2 regions of the Bacillus stercoris genome follow, and region 1 is predicted to be linked to the other one. Evidence: a T-box and tRNA genes for the amino acid it is inferred to sense, from the RefSeq annotation. Region 1 holds a T-box; the other holds one or more tRNA genes.

Region 1 (7,994 bases):
CCACTCCGCAGCCAAAATGGATAAAGCAGCATTTTGTCTTTGGTGGGTGCCAATCAAGGATGTCCGAATATCTTCATAGCATTTTTCGCCCGTTTTGAATGAAAACTGTTCTCCTGCAGGCAGAGCCTTTTCATTGAAAATAGCACAGGTATCAAGTAATGACTGGAATGGCGCAGCATGCTGTTCAGCTTCATGGCGGATGACCTGTAAAGCTTCCGGCTGGGTAACTGCTGTAACGATTGGAATACCTTCTTTAATAATACCGGCCTTTTCTCCTGCAATTTCTTCAATGGTGTTCCCCAAAATATTCATATGATCGTGTCCGATGCTTGTGATCACAGTTAAAAGCGGCTCTACTACATTCGTAGAATCGAATCTGCCTCCCAAACCTGTTTCAAAAATAACAAAATCAACCTTATGAAATTCTGCAAAATATAAAAATGCACAGGCCGTCATAATTTCAAATTCTGTCGGCTGTCCGTGTTCCGTTTGATCAAGAGCTTCAACGTGCGGTTTCATTTGATTAACGAGTGCTGTCCATTCCTCATCTGTAATCGGTGTCCCGTTTACGCTGATCCGTTCATTAAACGTAATGATATAAGGCGATGTAAACGTTCCTACCGTATATCCGGCTTCCTGCAGCATAGAACGGATAAAAGCGACAGTTGATCCTTTACCGTTTGTTCCTGCGACGTGGAGCGCGCGGATTTTTTTTTCAGGATGTCCTAAACGCGCCATCAGCTGCTCCATTCGGCCAAGCCCGGGCTTCACCCCGAATTTCAGCCGCCCGTGAATCCAGCTGCGCGCTTCTTGATATGCAGTAAACAATGATAATCCCCTCTTTTATAAGACAAGGCGGTTTCTCTAGAAACCGCCCCGGCTTTTCATTAGCCCTTCAGCTCAGCCATTCGTTTTTGAACAGCGTCACGCTTTGCCACATAATCTTTTTCTTTTTCACGTTCTTCATCAATTACGTGTGCAGGCGCTTTTTTCATAAATCCTTCATTTCCAAGTTTCTTTTGGACGCGCTCGACTTCTTTCGTCAGCTTATCGAATTCTTTTTGCAGACGGGCAATTTCTTCATCAATATTAATTAAGCCTTCAAGCGGAAGAATAACCTCTGCTCCTGAGACAACGGCCGTCATCGCTTTATCAACAGCCTCGATATCCGTGCCGATTTTAAGAACGCTCGGATTCGTAAAGCGTTCAACATATGAACGGTTCGCTTCGAGGCGGGCTGCTATTTCTTCTGTGCCTGTTTTAATATACAGTTCAACCTGCTTGCTCATTGGCGTATTGACTTCACTGCGAATATTACGCACAGAACGGATCAGCTCAACAAGAAGCTTCATGTCAGCTGCCGCTTCAGTATCGGTATGCTCCGGCACGACAACAGGCCATTGACTTACTGTAATCGATTCCCCTTGGTGAGGAAGGTGCTGCCAAATTTCCTCTGTTAAGAATGGCATAAACGGATGGAGCAGACGCATCGTTTGATCAAGCACGTAAGCAAGGATGGAGCGGGTAGTTTTCTTAGCCGCTTCGTCTTCTCCATAGAGCGGAAGCTTTGCCATTTCAATATACCAGTCACAGAAATCATCCCAAATAAAGTTATATAAATGGCGTCCGACTTCACCAAATTCATATCGGTCAGCAAGCTGGGTCACGTGCTCGATCGTTTCATTTAATCGCGTTAAAATCCACTTGTCAGCGACTGATTTTTCGCCTGACAGATCAAGCTCATCGTACGTCATGCCATCCATGTTCATTAATGCAAAACGAGAGGCGTTCCAAATTTTATTGGCAAAATTCCATGTCGATTCCACTTTTTCATAGCTGAAGCGCAGATCCTGGCCAGGAGAGCTTCCAGTCGCAAGGAAATAACGCAGAGAATCAGCTCCGTACTTGTCAATGACATCCATCGGATCGACACCGTTGCCAAGAGATTTACTCATTTTCCGGCCTTGCTCGTCACGGATTAAACCATGAATTAAAACATCCTTGAACGGGCGCTCGTTTGTAAATTCAATGCCTTGGAAAATCATGCGTGACACCCAGAAGAAAATGATGTCATACCCTGTCACGAGAACGTCTGTCGGATAGTAGCGTTTAAAGTCTTCAGCTGTTACATCAGGCCAGCCCATTGTGGAGAAAGGCCATAGCGCAGAACTGAACCATGTATCCAGCACGTCTGTATCCTGTTCCCAATTTTCCCTATCCTCCGGCGCCTCAAGCCCGACATATAGCTCTCCTGTTTCTTTATGATACCAGGCAGGAATACGATGGCCCCACCACAACTGACGGGAGATACACCAATCGCGAATGTTTTCCATCCAGTGTAAATACGTTTTTTCAAAACGGTCAGGCACAAAATTGACTTTTTCTTCTTTCTTTTGCAGCTCAATCGCTGCATCAGCAAGCGGCTGCATGCGCACGAACCATTGTGTAGAAAGATAAGGCTCCACAACAGCCCCGCTTCGTTCACTATGGCCGACAGAATGCATATGATCCTCGATTTTAAAGAGAACTCCCGCTTCCTGTAAATCTTTCACGAGCTTTTTGCGGCATTCAAAACGATCCATACCTTGATAGTGCAATGCATTTTCATTCATCGTGCCGTCTTCATTCATGACAAGAATGCGTTCTAAATTGTGGCGGTTGCCAAGCTCGAAGTCGTTCGGATCATGAGCAGGCGTAATTTTCACCGCACCTGAACCAAATTCCATATCAACATAGTCATCACCGACAATCGGAATTTCACGATTTACAATCGGCAGTATCACCGTTTTTCCGATAAGGTGTTTATAGCGCTCGTCTTCAGGGTGAACAGCAACTGCTGTATCACCGAGCATCGTTTCAGGACGTGTCGTCGCAATTTCAATTGAACCTGTCCCATCAGCAAGTGGATAGCTCATATGATAGAACGCGCCTTGAACATCCTTGTAAATCACCTCAATGTCGGATAGGGCTGTCTTTGTCGCTGGGTCCCAGTTAATAATATATTCGCCTCTGTAGATCAGGCCTTTTTCATAAAGCTTAACGAATACTTCCCGTACCGCTTTGCTTAAGCCCTCATCCAGCGTAAAACGTTCCCGGGAATAATCAAGGCCAAGACCTAATTTCGCCCACTGGCTGCGAATAAAGTCAGCATACTCTTCCTTCCACTTCCACGTTTCTTCGAGGAATTTTTCACGGCCTAAATCGTAGCGGGATTTGCCTTCTTCACGAAGTTTCGCCTCCACTTTAGCCTGTGTCGCGATGCCGGCGTGGTCCATGCCAGGCAGCCACAGCACATCATAGCCTTGCATGCGCTTCATTCTTGTTACAATGTCTTGCAGCGTTGTATCCCATGCGTGGCCAAGGTGTAGTCTTCCAGTTACGTTTGGCGGCGGGATGACAACAGAGTATGGCTCTTTTGCCTGGTCACTGCCCGCTTCAAAAAATTTTCCTTTTAGCCAAAAATCATATCGGTCTTTTTCGACCGCTGCCGGATCATATTTCGTCGGCATTGTTTGTTCATTCGTTTCCATCATAACCCTCCAGCATGTTTAAAAATGGCTGAGAACGAAAAAAGAGCTCTTCATCCCTGTAAAAGGACGAAAAACTCTTTCGCGGTACCACCTTTTTTCATGAACTCTATCAGTTCATGCACTTATAACGGATAACGGGTGTTTCCCGAATTTCTCTACTCTTCCTTCAAGAAATTATGCTCCCGGGCGACCTTCCAATCAGACAGCATAAGAAGCCTTTCAGCAAACGGCTTCTCTCTCTGCATGCGCCTTTTTTGTACTCTTCCCGTTCTAAGCAGGTGTATTTATCAGCTCATTGTATACATTATTTATGTTCTTTATTATAGTAAAAGTGTTTTTGATTCGTCAATCATCTTTTCCAAAAACACCGCTTTCTATACAGATAGGCAGGCACCTATTGCCCAAGTTTACATATGATGCTTGTAAATGCGTAGAGGAGGATGCACTGTGAAGAAACGTTTCAGCTCTTATTCGCTGCCGCCATGGGTCAGGCAAATTCGGCTTGTATCCGCACAAGTGATTATTCCCATTACGATTTTTCAAGGAATCAGAACCATTTTCTTTCCGACAACCTTTGATGTTTTGCTGCTCGCAATCCTAATCTTTTTAGCTTGCGCCCTTCATTTAGAATGGATATAAACAAACAAGTCCGCGCCATTAAGACGTGGACTCGTTTTCAGCCTGAAATTTTTTCTCTTGTTCAATCTGATGAATTTTCATTACAAACGGCTCTATATTTTTCATTTGCCAATACGCCTTTAATAATTGTGTACATTCCTCTTTTTCATGCTGTCTTTTCCCGGCTTGATAACCGTTCAGCACCTTGTACATGGCTTGCGGATAAGCCATATAGCTGAGAAATAGACTGACTTCCGCTTCACGTAAAGGAAATGATTTCGTGTATCCATAAAACCATTCGACGCATTCCGGACAAGCTTTCGGAAAGCCTCTGAACATTTTTGTAAAAAAGCCGAGCAGGTCGTTTTGCGGCGGGCCGACAGAAGCTCTTTCGAAGTTTGTAAAATATCCCGTCCCGGTATCATTATATAGAAAATGGTGTATAGACAGGCTGCCGTGGTTCATTACAACCCTTGAAACATCCTTTTCTTTTGCCGACTCATACCAGTCCTCCAGCCGCTCCAGCGCAAAGTTCACCGCGGAAATGGTTTCTGAAAAATAGGTGATGGCCTGAAGTTCAAAAGGAGAAAGGTACCACTCCTTCTCTGCTCTATCCACAAACTGTTCATAGAAGATCTTGTCATGTTCCCACTTTTTTTTCGTTTGATCGTAATACCGTTCAATCTCATCACGCCTAACCTTTAGTTCCTGCATGGTTCTTTCGTGAAGGCGGGATGTCTCTCTAAATAAATAAGCATGTTTCTGATCACGTTCTTCTTCTTGGTCAAATTGGAGCCAAGGCATTAAATAGTAGGTATCTCCGTATTGCCTGCCTGCTGAGAAAAACTCACCGCTATTTGTTCTGTATACGGGAACAAAAGAACGAAAACCTTTTTCCTCAATCGCCACCATATGATCTGTAAATTGCCTGCCGCGACCCTCTTTCAACTTTTTCAGGGCGAATACGCCGTAGTCTGTATACACTTTCCAAACAAGAGGACTGACAGGCTCAATAAATTGAGCAGTCAGTCCGTATTCCTGAAGAACCGATTGGGTATCTTCCATTTCATTCACCACATTTTCCGATCGCTTACGGTTTATGCATGGCTATTTTTATATTGAGGAATATAGAGAATCTGTCCTGCTTTTAATTCATCATCCAAGGCTAAAGAATTCATCCTGATCAGCTGCTGGGATGTAATTTCATACCGTTCGCATAAACGTTCGATCGTATCTTCCTGCTGCACAATGCAGATTTTCATTCTCGAAAACTCATCCTCTTCTCTTGTAAAAAGTTTCGTTAGATAAAGAGAATTATCACTTTCCTTTGTTTGAGGTTCCTTCGTTTCAGCAGCAGGAGAAACCCTAGGAACAGCATTCGTTTCCTTCCTTTCAGTCTCAGAGGATTCAGGCAGCTGGAAGGATTGAAAAGGTGTTTCTTCCATAGGCTCTTCAGCCGGTGGTGTTTTTCTCACTTCAATTTCGAAGCTTTCTTCCTCTTGTTCTTCCTCCTCCAGCAGCTTAGGCGCTGAATAAAAAGAATCCTCCTCTTCTTGTTCGGGCAGGAAGGTACGATAGGCCGGTTCAGGCGATTCTTCTTGAGCCTCCTCTGAGCCTGTTTTTTGATTGAAATGGAAATGCAAATCGGCTTTGTCACTCTCCGCATATACTGCTGAAGCTGTTTTTTTCTCTCTGTTTTCTTCTATGGAGAGAGCGGCCTCTGATACATTCTCCAAAGCTCCATCCGGTTCCGGCTCTTCTTGACAAAGCGCCGTACCAGCCTGATCCGATTGAGGCTCTTCTTCATTTTGAGCCTCTTGACGCAATGCGTATTCATGAATAGATGTTTCTGCTTTTTCCTCTTTGACCACAGTCTCTGAATGAAGTTCAGCTTCCAATGCAGGCGATTCTTCTGCGCCAGCGTGTTCACGAAGCTCATCCTCCGCTGGAGAGTCTGCTTTTTCACGAACATCTGCTGCAGCTGCCGGCTCTGCCGTTTCTTTTTTTGCTTTAACGATCTCTTGAATCTCTATTTCTGAAGCAGCAGGTTCTGGCTCCGATTCTGCTTTTTCCGATTCTGTACGAACCTCTGCTTCCATCACTGCAGGCTCTTCAGCCTCGTCTTCCTCTTTTCCATCTTCTCTGGCCTCTGGTTCTGAAGCAACCGATTCAGGCGGCTCAGATTCTGCTTTTTCTGTCTCCAGTTCTTCACGGAGCCCTGCTTTTGAGACAAAAAGTTCTGGCGGTTCATCCTGAAGAACTGCTTTCTCTGCCGATGATGCACCTGGTTCTTCTACATTATGTGCCGGCGGCTCTGAAAGCTCTTCCTCCCTGAACGCCTCAGGAGCTTCATATAAAGGTATCTCCGGTTCTTTGTCTTGCGTATCATCCAAAAGACCTTCGATCGCTAAATCAGCTTGAATTGTTAAAATGCGCGAATCCGTTAATTGATAGTCAAATGCGTCAATAAAAACAAAGACATCCTGTAAATGGCTCACTTTATTTTTTGGAATGGTAATATCCACAGGAAAACAGTGAGCCAGTTCCGCACTTCCATCCTCTCTCTTTCTGACTTGCTCAACAAACCGCTTATCTGTATACATCTCTTCGGTATGTTTGTTTTGATCTATGTTGTACTCACCTGTAAGTTCAAGCGATCCTCTGATTGATACATAATCATTTACTTCCTGAACCCTGATATCAGGATCTAATGAAATTGAAAGCAGTTCAGAAACTTCCTGTCCTTTTTGGAAACAGATCGATTCTTCTACAGAAAATTGCAATCGATGATTTTGCGGCAAGTTCATATCCTCCTTTCATCTAATCCTTAAAATTAGATGTCACTAAAGGTGTATGTATGAACTGGAGAAAATATGAGTGGGAGCGCACGAAAAAACCGGCACAAGGAGTCCTTGATGCCGGTTTTCACTCTTATCTGCGGCTGATCTCAGCAAATACGTTCTCAGCTGCATGGATTGTGTTTTCAATATCTTCATCAGTATGGGCCGTTGAGAGAAACAGTCCTTCGAATTGTGATGGCGGAAGGAAAACCCCTTCATTTGCCATCCCTTTATAATAGCTTGCAAACAGCTTCAAATCTGATGATTTCGCTGTTTCATAATTGATGACAGGTTCGTTTGTAAAGAAGAAACCAATCATGGAACCTGCACGGTTAAAGGTATGCGGAATGCCATGTGCCTCGGCGGCTTTTGAAATTCCTTCTTCCAGCCTGTCGCCTTTTTTGATGAAATTCTTGTAGGATTCAGGTGTCAGCTGCTTCAATGTCTCTAATCCAGCCGTCATCGCAAGCGGGTTGCCTGACAATGTACCCGCTTGATAGATCGGACCGCTCGGAGCGATCTGCTCCATGATTTCTGCCTTTCCGCCATAAGCGCCGACAGGAAGTCCGCCCCCGATTACTTTTCCTAAACAAGTCAGGTCAGGCGTTACGCCGAAGTAGCCTTGAGCGCAGTTATAGTCGACCCGGAAGCCTGTCATCACTTCATCAAAAATCAGCAGGGAGCCATATTGCTCAGTGATATCACGCAGACCCTGCAGGAAGCCTTCTTGCGGCGGAACAACGCCCATATTTCCGGCAACCGGCTCTACGATGACTCCCGCAATGTCTTCACCGAATTGCTGGAAAGCAAGCTTTACACTTTCTAAATCATTGTACGGAACGGTGATGGTATTTTTTGCAATGCCTTCAGGCACACCAGGGCTGTCAGGCAGACCGAGAGTGGCTACACCTGAACCTGCTTTAATCAAGAGGGAATCGCCGTGTCCGTGGTAGCAGCCCTCAAATTTTAGAATCTTGTTGCGGCCCGTATAGCCCCTTGCCAAACG
Region 2 (7,994 bases), 300 kb from region 1:
CCCCTTAGTGCTGCAGCTAACGCATTAAGCACTCCGCCTGGGGAGTACGGTCGCAAGACTGAAACTCAAAGGAATTGACGGGGGCCCGCACAAGCGGTGGAGCATGTGGTTTAATTCGAAGCAACGCGAAGAACCTTACCAGGTCTTGACATCCTCTGACAATCCTAGAGATAGGACGTCCCCTTCGGGGGCAGAGTGACAGGTGGTGCATGGTTGTCGTCAGCTCGTGTCGTGAGATGTTGGGTTAAGTCCCGCAACGAGCGCAACCCTTGATCTTAGTTGCCAGCATTCAGTTGGGCACTCTAAGGTGACTGCTTATGACAAACCGGAGGAAGGTGGGGATGACGTCAAATCATCATGCCCCTTATGACCTGGGCTACACACGTGCTACAATGGACAGAACAAAGGGCAGCGAAACCGCGAGGTTAAGCCAATCCCACAAATCTGTTCTCAGTTCGGATCGCAGTCTGCAACTCGACTGCGTGAAGCTGGAATCGCTAGTAATCGCGGATCAGCATGCCGCGGTGAATACGTTCCCGGGCCTTGTACACACCGCCCGTCACACCACGAGAGTTTGTAACACCCGAAGTCGGTGAGGTAACCTTTTAGGAGCCAGCCGCCGAAGGTGGGACAGATGATTGGGGTGAAGTCGTAACAAGGTAGCCGTATCGGAAGGTGCGGCTGGATCACCTCCTTTCTAAGGATATTTACGGAATATAAGACCTTGGGTCTTATAAACAGAACGTTCCCTGTCTTGTTTAGTTTTGAAGGATCATTCCTTCGAAACGTGTTCTTTGAAAACTAGATAACAGTAGACATCACATTCAATTAGTAATACAAGATATCACATAGTGATTCTTTTTAACGGTTAAGTTAGAAAGGGCGCACGGTGGATGCCTTGGCACTAGGAGCCGATGAAGGACGGGACGAACACCGATATGCTTCGGGGAGCTGTAAGCAAGCTTTGATCCGGAGATTTCCGAATGGGGAAACCCACCACTCGTAATGGAGTGGTATCCATATCTGAATTCATAGGATATGAGAAGGCAGACCCGGGGAACTGAAACATCTAAGTACCCGGAGGAAGAGAAAGCAAATGCGATTCCCTGAGTAGCGGCGAGCGAAACGGGATTAGCCCAAACCAAGAGGCTTGCCTCTTGGGGTTGTAGGACACTCTGTACGGAGTTACAAAGGAACGAGGTAGATGAAGAGGTCTGGAAAGGCCCGCCATAGGAGGTAACAGCCCTGTAGTCAAAACTTCGTTCTCTCCTGAGTGGATCCTGAGTACGGCGGAACACGTGAAATTCCGTCGGAATCCGGGAGGACCATCTCCCAAGGCTAAATACTCCCTAGTGACCGATAGTGAACCAGTACCGTGAGGGAAAGGTGAAAAGCACCCCGGAAGGGGAGTGAAAGAGATCCTGAAACCGTGTGCCTACAAGTAGTCAGAGCCCGTTAACGGGTGATGGCGTGCCTTTTGTAGAATGAACCGGCGAGTTACGATCCCGTGCAAGGTTAAGCAGAAGATGCGGAGCCGCAGCGAAAGCGAGTCTGAATAGGGCGCATGAGTACGTGGTCGTAGACCCGAAACCAGGTGATCTACCCATGTCCAGGGTGAAGTTCAGGTAACACTGAATGGAGGCCCGAACCCACGCACGTTGAAAAGTGCGGGGATGAGGTGTGGGTAGGGGTGAAATGCCAATCGAACCTGGAGATAGCTGGTTCTCTCCGAAATAGCTTTAGGGCTAGCCTCAAGGTAAGAGTCTTGGAGGTAGAGCACTGATTGGACTAGGGGCCCCTACCGGGTTACCGAATTCAGTCAAACTCCGAATGCCAATGACTTATCCTTGGGAGTCAGACTGCGAGTGATAAGATCCGTAGTCGAAAGGGAAACAGCCCAGACCGCCAGCTAAGGTCCCAAAGTATACGTTAAGTGGAAAAGGATGTGGAGTTGCTTAGACAACCAGGATGTTGGCTTAGAAGCAGCCACCATTTAAAGAGTGCGTAATAGCTCACTGGTCGAGTGACTCTGCGCCGAAAATGTACCGGGGCTAAACGTATCACCGAAGCTGCGGACTGTTCTTCGAACAGTGGTAGGAGAGCGTTCTAAGGGCTGTGAAGCCAGACCGGAAGGACTGGTGGAGCGCTTAGAAGTGAGAATGCCGGTATGAGTAGCGAAAGAGGGGTGAGAATCCCCTCCACCGAATGCCTAAGGTTTCCTGAGGAAGGCTCGTCCGCTCAGGGTTAGTCGGGACCTAAGCCGAGGCCGAAAGGCGTAGGCGATGGACAACAGGTTGATATTCCTGTACCACCTCCTCACCATTTGAGCAATGGGGGGACGCAGGAGGATAGGGTAAGCGCGGTATTGGATATCCGCGTCCAAGCAGTTAGGCTGGGAAATAGGCAAATCCGTTTCCCATAAGGCTGAGCTGTGATGGCGAGCGAAATATAGTAGCGAAGTTCCTGATTCCACACTGCCAAGAAAAGCCTCTAGCGAGGTGAGAGGTGCCCGTACCGCAAACCGACACAGGTAGGCGAGGAGAGAATCCTAAGGTGATCGAGAGAACTCTCGTTAAGGAACTCGGCAAAATGACCCCGTAACTTCGGGAGAAGGGGTGCTCTGTTAGGGTGCAAGCCCGAGAGAGCCGCAGTGAATAGGCCCAGGCGACTGTTTAGCAAAAACACAGGTCTCTGCGAAGCCGTAAGGCGAAGTATAGGGGCTGACGCCTGCCCGGTGCTGGAAGGTTAAGAGGAGCGCTTAGCGTAAGCGAAGGTGCGAATTGAAGCCCCAGTAAACGGCGGCCGTAACTATAACGGTCCTAAGGTAGCGAAATTCCTTGTCGGGTAAGTTCCGACCCGCACGAAAGGCGCAACGATCTGGGCACTGTCTCAACGAGAGACTCGGTGAAATTATAGTACCTGTGAAGATGCAGGTTACCCGCGACAGGACGGAAAGACCCCGTGGAGCTTTACTGCAGCCTGATATTGAATGTTGGTACAGCTTGTACAGGATAGGTAGGAGCCTTGGAAACCGGAGCGCCAGCTTCGGTGGAGGCATCGGTGGGATACTACCCTGGCTGTATTGACCTTCTAACCCGCCGCCCTTATCGGGCGGGGAGACAGTGTCAGGTGGGCAGTTTGACTGGGGCGGTCGCCTCCTAAAAGGTAACGGAGGCGCCCAAAGGTTCCCTCAGAATGGTTGGAAATCATTCGCAGAGTGTAAAGGCACAAGGGAGCTTGACTGCGAGACCTACAAGTCGAGCAGGGACGAAAGTCGGGCTTAGTGATCCGGTGGTTCCGCATGGAAGGGCCATCGCTCAACGGATAAAAGCTACCCCGGGGATAACAGGCTTATCTCCCCCAAGAGTCCACATCGACGGGGAGGTTTGGCACCTCGATGTCGGCTCATCGCATCCTGGGGCTGTAGTCGGTCCCAAGGGTTGGGCTGTTCGCCCATTAAAGCGGTACGCGAGCTGGGTTCAGAACGTCGTGAGACAGTTCGGTCCCTATCCGTCGCGGGCGCAGGAAATTTGAGAGGAGCTGTCCTTAGTACGAGAGGACCGGGATGGACGCACCGCTGGTGTACCAGTTGTTCTGCCAAGGGCATCGCTGGGTAGCTATGTGCGGACGGGATAAGTGCTGAAAGCATCTAAGCATGAAGCCCCCCTCAAGATGAGATTTCCCATTCCGCAAGGAAGTAAGATCCCTGAAAGATGATCAGGTTGATAGGTCTGAGGTGGAAGTGCGGCGACACATGGAGCTGACAGATACTAATCGATCGAGGACTTAACCACATTTTGAATGATGTCATACCTGTTATCTAGTTTTGAGAGAACACCTCTCTAAAGGCGGACAAGGTAAGGAAACTCCGCTAAGGGCTCTCACATCCTGTGAGAAACGCCCAGTACCTTCATCCTGAAGGCATTTGTTTGGTGGCGATAGCGAAGAGGTCACACCCGTTCCCATACCGAACACGGAAGTTAAGCTCTTCAGCGCCGATGGTAGTCGGGGGTTTCCCCCTGTGAGAGTAGGACGCCGCCAAGCAATTGCACGTTAGTGCAATTATGGAGGATTAGCTCAGCTGGGAGAGCATCTGCCTTACAAGCAGAGGGTCGGCGGTTCGAGCCCGTCATCCTCCACCATTCTTTATTATACATATCGGTTTACATATATGCCGGTGTAGCTCAATTGGTAGAGCAACTGACTTGTAATCAGTAGGTTGGGGGTTCAAGTCCTCTTGCCGGCACCACTTTTATATGATATAATACTTAAGTCTCTTGTAAGAAGAGCCATTAGCTCAGTTGGTAGAGCATCTGACTTTTAATCAGAGGGTCGAAGGTTCGAGTCCTTCATGGCTCACCATTTACATGTTGCGGATGTGGCGGAATTGGCAGACGCGCTAGAATCAGGCTCTAGTGTCTTTACAGACGTGGGGGTTCAAGTCCCTTCATCCGCACCATTTCTGCGGAAGTAGTTCAGTGGTAGAACACCACCTTGCCAAGGTGGGGGTCGCGGGTTCGAATCCCGTCTTCCGCTCCAACTATACCATCCACGCCGGGGTGGTGGAATTGGCAGACACACAGGACTTAAAATCCTGCGGTAGGTGACTACCGTGCCGGTTCAAGTCCGGCCCTCGGCATTAAGTTTTGCGCCCGTAGCTCAATTGGATAGAGCGTTTGACTACGGATCAAAAGGTTAGGGGTTCGACTCCTCTCGGGCGCGCCATGATCTATATGAAATCGGGAAGTAGCTCAGCTTGGTAGAGCACATGGTTTGGGACCATGGGGTCGCAGGTTCGAATCCTGTCTTCCCGACCATTCCTGGGGCCTTAGCTCAGCTGGGAGAGCGCCTGCTTTGCACGCAGGAGGTCAGCGGTTCGATCCCGCTAGGCTCCACTTGGTTTCTAAAAAATATTTGGCGGTGTAGCTCAGCTGGCTAGAGCGTACGGTTCATACCCGTGAGGTCGGGGGTTCGATCCCCTCCGCCGCTACCAATGGACCTTTAGCTCAGTTGGTTAGAGCAGACGGCTCATAACCGTCCGGTCGTAGGTTCGAGTCCTACAAGGTCCACCACTATACGGAGGAATACCCAAGTCTGGCTGAAGGGATCGGTCTTGAAAACCGACAGGGGTGTCAAAGCCCGCGGGGGTTCGAATCCCTCTTCCTCCGCCATACATATTTCCAATCATCGCGGGGTGGAGCAGTTCGGTAGCTCGTCGGGCTCATAACCCGAAGGTCGCAGGTTCAAATCCTGCCCCCGCAACCAAATTTTAAAATGGTCCGGTAGTTCAGTTGGTTAGAATGCCTGCCTGTCACGCAGGAGGTCGCGGGTTCGAGTCCCGTCCGGACCGCCATTTAAATACTTAGGCTCGGTAGCTCAGTTGGTAGAGCAACGGACTGAAAATCCGTGTGTCGGCGGTTCGATTCCGTCCCGAGCCACCATTTTATCAATATATATTTTGGCGGTTGTGGCGAAGTGGTTAACGCACCAGATTGTGGCTCTGGCATTCGTGGGTTCGATTCCCATCAATCGCCCCAAATAAAAATTGCGGGTGTAGTTTAGTGGTAAAACCTCAGCCTTCCAAGCTGATGTCGTGGGTTCGATTCCCATCACCCGCTCCATTTCTATATCGTCATGGGCCTGTAGCTCAGCTGGTTAGAGCGCACGCCTGATAAGCGTGAGGTCGATGGTTCGAGTCCATTCAGGCCCACCATGACTTTTATATTCCACAGTAGCTCAGTGGTAGAGCTATCGGCTGTTAACCGATCGGTCGCAGGTTCGAATCCTGCCTGTGGAGCCATATGGAGAAGTACTCAAGTGGCTGAAGAGGCGCCCCTGCTAAGGGTGTAGGTCGTGTAAGCGGCGCGAGGGTTCAAATCCCTCCTTCTCCGCCATATGATTACAAATATAAATTTATAATTGTCGGCCCGTTGGTCAAGCGGTTAAGACACCGCCCTTTCACGGCGGTAACACGGGTTCGAATCCCGTACGGGTCATCCAAAAGCCTTGCATATCCTGCAAGGCTTTTTTATTTTTATCAATCATGGATATGTCATAAGCTTCGTTCTATTTTAAAACACGCAACAAAAATCTCCATATATTTCGTTTTTCTTCAGAAAATGAAGTTAATTGTCTATAAGTATAAGCGCTTTCAGGAAAGGGCTTTTTTTTATTTCTTCGAATAAATACTATAAATGAAAACTATGATGTCAGAAAGGATGATTACATGGCCGCTGCCAGCCCTACAGCACATGATGTTTATCTTTTTCACGAAGGCAGTCTGTTTAAAAGCTATCAGCTGTTTGGCTCGCATTTTCGTGAGCTGAATGGCACAAGCGGATATGAATTCTGTGTGTGGGCGCCCCATGCGTCGGAAGTACGAGTGGTTGGGGATTTTAACAGCTGGTCGGGAGAACAGCATGTGATGCACAGAGTGAATGATAATGGCATTTGGACGTTATTTATTCCGGGTTTAGGAGAAAAGGAACGATATAAATATGAAATCGTGACGAATTGCGGTGAGATTAGGCTGAAGGCAGATCCATACGCCATTTATTCAGAAGTCAGACCAAACACAGCGTCACTTACTTACGATTTGGAAGGGTACAGCTGGCAAGATCAAAGATGGCAAAAGAAACAGAAGACTAAGACGCTGTATGAGAAACCTGTTTTCATTTATGAACTGCATCTCGGGTCTTGGAAGAAGCATTCTGATGGCAGGCATTACTCCTATAAAGAGTTAAGTCAGACACTTATTCCGTATATCAAAGAGCATGGGTTTACCCATATTGAACTGCTTCCGGTGTATGAGCATCCATATGATCGTTCCTGGGGCTACCAAGGAACGGGGTATTACAGCCCGACAAGCAGGTTTGGCACACCGCACGATCTGATGAGGTTTGTTGATGAATGTCATCAACAAAATATCGGAGTCATTTTAGATTGGGTTCCTGGACATTTTTGTAAAGATGCACATGGCCTTTATATGTTTGATGGAGAACCGCTTTATGAATACAAAGAAGAACGAGATCGGGAGAACTGGCTATGGGGCACGGCAAATTTTGACCTGGGAAAACCAGAAGTTCATAGTTTTTTAATTTCGAATGCGTTGTACTGGGCGGAATTCTATCATATAGATGGATTTAGGGTTGATGCAGTGGCTAATATCTTGTATTGGCCAAATCAGGATGAACGCCACACGAATCCATATGCTGTTGAATTTTTAAAAAAACTCAATCAAACCATGAGAGAGGCATATCCACAGGTGATGATGATCGCGGAAGATTCTACAGAATGGCCTCAAGTGACAGGTGCCGTTGAGGAAGGGGGGCTTGGTTTTCATTATAAATGGAATATGGGATGGATGAATGACGTACTGAAATACATGGAGACGCCGCCTGAAGAAAGGCGGCATTGTCATCAGCTTATCTCTTTTTCATTACTGTATGCGTTTAGTGAACATTTTGTGTTGCCGTTTTCTCATGATGAAGTCGTATACGGAAAAAAATCACTTCTTAATAAAATGCCTGGCGACTACTGGCAGAAATTTGCCCAGTATCGGCTTTTGCTGGGCTATATGACAGTGCATCCCGGAAAGAAATTGATCTTTATGGGATCAGAGTTTGCCCAATTTGATGAATGGAAAGATACAGAACAGCTTGATTGGTTTTTGGACTCCTTCCCCATGCATCAGAAAGCCAGCGTTTTTACGCAAGATCTTCTCCGCTTTTATCAAAAAAGCAAAATCCTTTATGAACATGACCATCGTGCACAATCGTTTGAATGGATTGATGTCCATAATGACGAACAATCAATCTTTTCTTTTATTCGCTATGGCAAAAAGCACGGTGAGGCGCTTGTCATCATTTGTAATTTTACACCCGCGGTCTATCATCAATATGATGTTGGAGTTCCTTTTTTGACCCAATACATCGAAGTGCTGAACAGTGACAGTGAAACATATGGAGGCTCAGGACAAATCAATAAAAAGCCGT

The links. A T-box is a leader RNA that pairs with one kind of tRNA and senses whether it is charged. The one in region 1 lies ahead of valS (valine--tRNA ligase), so its partner is inferred to be a tRNA-Val.
Region 2: it encodes a tRNA-Val, which carries the amino acid that the T-box ahead of valS (valine--tRNA ligase) is inferred to sense. The anticodon was not compared.

The regions. Positions count from the first base shown of each region.
Region 1 covers NZ_CP121861.1:1,514,015-1,522,008, reverse strand. The annotation lists gene QA442_RS07835 (bifunctional folylpolyglutamate synthase/dihydrofolate synthase) at 1-828, opposite strand, end outside; gene valS (valine--tRNA ligase) at 888-3,530, opposite strand; T-box leader at 3,590-3,812, opposite strand; gene QA442_RS07825 (hypothetical protein) at 3,978-4,169, shown strand; gene cotN (spore coat protein CotN) at 4,188-5,213, opposite strand; gene QA442_RS07815 (LysM peptidoglycan-binding domain-containing protein) at 5,246-6,949, opposite strand; gene hemL (glutamate-1-semialdehyde 2,1-aminomutase) at 7,080-7,994, opposite strand, start outside.
Region 2 covers NZ_CP121861.1:1,218,942-1,226,935, forward strand. The annotation lists rRNA gene QA442_RS06285 (16S ribosomal RNA) at 1-697, shown strand, start outside; rRNA gene QA442_RS06290 (23S ribosomal RNA) at 867-3,794, shown strand; rRNA gene rrf (5S ribosomal RNA) at 3,929-4,044, shown strand; tRNA gene QA442_RS06300 (tRNA-Val) at 4,067-4,142, shown strand; tRNA gene QA442_RS06305 (tRNA-Thr) at 4,174-4,249, shown strand; tRNA gene QA442_RS06310 (tRNA-Lys) at 4,287-4,362, shown strand; tRNA gene QA442_RS06315 (tRNA-Leu) at 4,373-4,459, shown strand; tRNA gene QA442_RS06320 (tRNA-Gly) at 4,465-4,539, shown strand; tRNA gene QA442_RS06325 (tRNA-Leu) at 4,554-4,639, shown strand; tRNA gene QA442_RS06330 (tRNA-Arg) at 4,649-4,725, shown strand; tRNA gene QA442_RS06335 (tRNA-Pro) at 4,741-4,817, shown strand; tRNA gene QA442_RS06340 (tRNA-Ala) at 4,823-4,895, shown strand; tRNA gene QA442_RS06345 (tRNA-Met) at 4,917-4,993, shown strand; tRNA gene QA442_RS06350 (tRNA-Ile) at 4,996-5,072, shown strand; tRNA gene QA442_RS06355 (tRNA-Ser) at 5,079-5,171, shown strand; tRNA gene QA442_RS06360 (tRNA-Met) at 5,189-5,265, shown strand; tRNA gene QA442_RS06365 (tRNA-Asp) at 5,277-5,353, shown strand; tRNA gene QA442_RS06370 (tRNA-Phe) at 5,366-5,441, shown strand; tRNA gene QA442_RS06375 (tRNA-His) at 5,462-5,537, shown strand; tRNA gene QA442_RS06380 (tRNA-Gly) at 5,548-5,621, shown strand; tRNA gene QA442_RS06385 (tRNA-Ile) at 5,637-5,713, shown strand; tRNA gene QA442_RS06390 (tRNA-Asn) at 5,726-5,800, shown strand; tRNA gene QA442_RS06395 (tRNA-Ser) at 5,804-5,894, shown strand; tRNA gene QA442_RS06400 (tRNA-Glu) at 5,925-5,996, shown strand; gene glgB (1,4-alpha-glucan branching enzyme) at 6,227-7,994, shown strand, end outside.